DNA from 2 places in the Pseudoalteromonas sp. Hal040 genome. Region 2 is predicted to be linked to the other one. Evidence: riboswitches for the same ligand, from Rfam matches in the RefSeq annotation. Region 2 holds a riboswitch; the other holds the start of a gene.

Region 1 (2,404 bases), 1.4 Mb from region 2:
AATTCTAACCAGCTCATGATAAAACCTGTTTTTAGTTCCAAGATAAAATTGTGTTGTTTGCGTGGGTGATGCTGTCTGTTTGCTCAAGCTCTAAATGCGTAAGCGGCGGACGTAAATGCGGGGTATTTATTTTACCTTGCAGGTGCATCAGTACTTTTACGGGGATTGGATTTGCTACAGCGAATAAACTTTGGATTGCTTGCGACCAATCGGTGAATAGATTTGGGTATTGACCACTTAAACTGCGTTTAACAAACTCATGGGTTTGAATCGGCCAAGCATTCGCGGCAACCGAAACTAAACCTTTGGCACCAGCTTGAGCAAAATACGGCATAAGTGCATCATCGCCACTGAAAATGGCTAATGTTGGTGATGCCGTTCTAAAGCCTTCAAATTTGCTAATGTCGCCACTGGCCTCTTTTAAAGCCCAAAGATTTTTGTGCTCAGCAAGGTTTTTGATCACCTGCGGTGAGATCTCAACTGCGCTACGTCCTGGTACGTTATACAACATACAAGGGTGATGGCTTGCGTTAAGTAGGCTTTCAAACCAATGTGTTTGGCCAACAACCCCAGGTTTTGCATACAGAGGTGAGCCCAATAGATAGCCATGAATAGGTAGTTGGTTGCAGTATTCAACCCAAGCAACTTGTTGCTTGAGGTTCATGCCGCCCACAGCAACCATAAGTGGTACAGTCGGTGCTAATTGGCAAACATGCTCAACAATGGCTTGTTGCTCTTTGAGTGAAAGCGCCAGTCCTTCACCGGTACTGCCAAGCAATAAAATGCCGTTATTTGCATCTTGCTGCTCAGTGACCAGTTGTTCAAGGGCCGTGTAATCGACCTCGCCAGATTCAGAAAATGGCGTGACAAGTGCTGTCCATAATGGATAGTCGTTTAAATCAAAATTGTTGATCATCTCTCACGAACTTATAAGGTATTCGAAGAGTTTATGCGGGAACATTTGAATGGAGCCGCATGTTGTCGTTCGAACAAGGTATAATTCGAAGAGCGAATGGGCTTAAAATAATAAAGACGCGACGGCCTTATTATACTAAGACCAGAAGCTCTCCACCAAACTAATCAATAGCGTTTTGCTATTGTTGGTGACAGTCGCTGGGATTCAGCCCAGTCGCCCGAAATAAGCACCTCACAAACGGTGTTACTTCTCGGCGTTAATTCCCCTCACGTATGATCAACAGAGTCTGTGCTCTTCCCATACGCTACCTGAATAACGCACCTCTTCCAGCCCTTTATGCTCGCTTTAAAGGTTAAAGCCAACATAGTTAAATAGGGTATTGGCGGCGATTAAAGCATTTTAGCCATCTAGGTGTCAAGGCGAAGGATTTGTTTTTTAGTGACCGATTTTGCAACATGGTTACGTATAACCATGTTTTTACGTACACTTAGCGCTAACCACATAAATTGGAAAAATGATGGAAAAATTCAACGATATTTATCAACGAGCCGTATCTCGAAAGGGCAGTGAAGAAATGCTGCATGCGCTGTTATCAAACCCGCTCGATGATACTGATATTGCCAAAATGCATGACGATTTATGGTTAGAAGAGTTTACGCGTAAAGTCTTTCAAAGCGGCTTTTATTGGTCTGTAATCAATAATAAGTGGGCTGGTTTCCGTGATGTGTTTTGGGATTTCAGCGTAGAAAAATTATTGATGATGCCACCGGATATGCTTGAGCAAAAAGCTAGTGACGAACGTATCATCCGAAATTTCAAAAAAGTACAAACGATCCCTGAAAATGCATACATGATCCACGAAGTTGCCGAAAAACATGGCAGCTTCAGTCAATTTATAGCAGATTGGCCAACTGACAATATTATTGGTCTGTGGGCTTATCTTAAAAAACATGGCGCTCGATTAGGAGGCAACACTGGCCCTTACGCTTTGCGAGCGCTTGGTAAAGATACCTTTTTGCTTTCTCGCGATGTAGAAGCCTACTTGCGTGCCCATGAGTTGATTGATGGCGGCTTACAAACTAAAAAGTCATTACAAGCGGCGCAAGACTTCTTCAATGAATTACAACAACAAAGTGGTTACAGCCTGCAGGCACTTAGTCAGCTCGTGGCTTATGGTGTAGGTGATAACCGCGTAGGTGTCGCAACACGTTAAGGACAGTTATGAAACTGCAAACTCGATACACAGATATTAGTGAACTACTTGCGATTAAAGATATGCCTAGCGCCGTTGCTGAGCCGCAATTGCTGCTCTTCAATGACAAGCTCGCTGATAATTTTGCGATTAATCACGACAGCGAATTTTTAGCTAAATTGTTATCTGGTTCAACGATAGATAACGACGTTGCACCGGTTGCACTTGGTTACTCAGGTCATCAATTTGGTCATTTTTCACCGCGTCTTGGTGATGGCCGAGCACATTTGCTTGGC
Region 2 (2,404 bases):
TAAATTCGCTTAAAATGGTGAATACACGGGCTAAGAAACCGCTCGCAAGGAGCATTTCTGGGCTTTTAACCGTTAATAGAATTTGGTTTTTACGCTGTGTTACCGCACGAATACCTGGTTGCTGAGACTTTTCTTTTTCAATCAATGTTCCACCTAATTGCGGCTCACGGCTTGAACCAACAAACACACTAATGTGACTACGGCTTGCCGGTAAAATAGTAGCAGGATGCAGTACTTTTGCACCAAACGTTGCCATTTCTGCCGCTTCATCAAAGCTTAAGCGTGCAATTGGGCTTGCTTTAGCGCATAAACGCGGATCAGTACTGAAAATACCGACTACATCGGTCCAAATATGCACGCTTTTTGCGTTAATTGCTTCAGCGAGTAATGCAGCACTGTAATCTGAACCACCACGGCCTAAAGTGGTCGTTTGATTGTGTTCATTGCTACCAATAAAGCCTTGGGTTACCACAACCTGATCATCAAGTAGCGGTACTAAATGCTCTTTAGCCGCTGCAGCGGTTGCTGCAACATTTGGGGTAGCTTTAGCAAATTGGTTATCTGTTTTCAGCACTTTGCGAACATCAAAACGCACCGCATTAAGACCTTGGCCACGTAACACTTGAGTAAACAAATACGATGATAAACGCTCTCCAAAGCTCAGTAGCTCATCTTGCTCTGCTACTGACTTTGCGCCTTCTGACGCTAGATTTTGAAAAGCCTTAAGCGTTTCATTAAAACCATGTGCTAAATCAGCATCAAGCGACAGCTCTGCCAAGATTGCTTCTTGAATGGCGACTACGCCAGTAATATGTTCATCACGCTCAGCCGCGCTCAAATCACGTTTACACAATGCAACTAAATGATTGGTCACGCCAGCACTGGCACTCACTGCAACAATACGTACTTGATTATCAGCACAAACGATTTCTGCACAGCGGCTCATAGCATCAAAGTTAGCTACACTGGTGCCACCAAATTTTGCAACAACGTAATCTGATTTTGTGTTGGCGGCTAATTGGGTATTCATGTCGTCTCCTTTTGTGGAAAACTATCCACAGTAAATCAAGAAGAACTCGGCAAGGGGGTGCTTTGAAAATAAAGAGTAGTCCATGCCAGAAGCTCTCCACCTAGTTTGGTGACAGTTTTGAGGATTCAGCCCCATAAACCGAAAAATAACCGTGACGTCCGATTAATTTTCTCGGCGAGTACTTCCCTCATTAATGGTCATCGGCGTTCGTCACCTCACATTAATTACCTAAGTATCGCACCTCTTCTGAATGTTAAGTTAACACCTGGTTAAAATAACAAAGCCTGCTGTTAAAAGCAGGCTTCGAAAGTTAACGTTTAGACGTCTAGCTGTCAAGTTGTTTTATGAAATTAAACTGCCCGCTAAGTGCGAACCGTAATAACCTACGGTGTAGGCAATTAATAAATAAACCGACATTCTAAGATAGCTCATAAAGGTCAGTGCTTTTACCTTACTCATGGCAATAATACCTGCCGCAGAGCCGATAATAAGCATTGAACCACCTACCCCAGTTGCGTAAGTAAACGACAGCCATTGCTGTGGACTCATTACAATATCTGCTTTTAATAGTGCTGCAGTGAGAGGTACGTTATCTACTGCCGCAGATAAAAGCCCCATTAAATAGTTGGCATATTCCGGTGCCATCAATTCATAAAGGTGAGTAAATTTAGCAAGCATACCGACTTCTTTTAATGCACCAACGAGTAATAATACACCGACGAAGAACAATAAAGTGTCGTATTCAATCTCACGTATGTAATCGATGATTTTTTTGTTGACGTCTTTTTTGCGCATTAAAAATTGTGCAACCAAAAACATCAGTGATAAACCAAATAAAAAGGTTAATAGCGGTGGTACACTGTAAAGTACGCTTAAAGTTAATGTGGCTATGATGGTAGAGAAGAAGATAACCGCAATGGTTATATCTGTTTTTTCAATTCGACGCGCGGTTTGTTTTTCAAATACTACATTACCCGACATACCCACCGATAGCATCGCTGCTAACAGTGCCACACTTGAAAGCGCAGGGACAATCAACAACAACAGGTGTCCTATCGTCACTTTTTCATCTAAGAAAATCATCAAGGTCGTAACATCACCGGTGATCAGCGATACCCCACCCGAGTTAACACTAAATACAATTAAGGTTGCATATTTTATTAATTTTTTAGGATCTAATTTCAGCGACATCACCACCGCAAGCGAGATTAAAGTCGCGGTTATGTTGTCTGATATTGATGAGAATAAAAATGCAAAGCCACCAATCAGAAACATCAGCTTTCGTTCACTGATTTGATTTGGCATAATTTTATGAACAATATTCTGGATAAAGCCTTTAGAGTTTAAATACGCTACAAAGGTCATTGCAGCCAT

Evidence for each region. Region 2 has a riboswitch for lysine ahead of lysC (lysine-sensitive aspartokinase 3). Riboswitches for the same ligand answer to the same signal wherever they lie in the genome.
Region 1: linked by a shared signal. The riboswitch ahead of dapA (4-hydroxy-tetrahydrodipicolinate synthase) and the one ahead of lysC (lysine-sensitive aspartokinase 3) in region 2 are both predicted to bind lysine.

Annotation. Positions count from the first base shown of each region.
Region 1 is NZ_JARLUU010000001.1:71,590-73,993, forward strand. Features, by position in the region: gene P4S60_RS00335 (2,3,4,5-tetrahydropyridine-2,6-dicarboxylate N-succinyltransferase) at 1-17, opposite strand, end outside; gene dapA (4-hydroxy-tetrahydrodipicolinate synthase) at 32-916, opposite strand; lysine riboswitch at 1,054-1,250, opposite strand; gene P4S60_RS00345 (DNA-3-methyladenine glycosylase I) at 1,434-2,129, shown strand; gene P4S60_RS00350 (protein adenylyltransferase SelO) at 2,138-2,404, shown strand, end outside.
Region 2 is NZ_JARLUU010000001.1:1,430,511-1,432,914, reverse strand. Features, by position in the region: gene lysC (lysine-sensitive aspartokinase 3) at 1-1,030, opposite strand, end outside; lysine riboswitch at 1,112-1,284, opposite strand; gene nhaD (sodium:proton antiporter NhaD) at 1,373-2,404, opposite strand, start outside.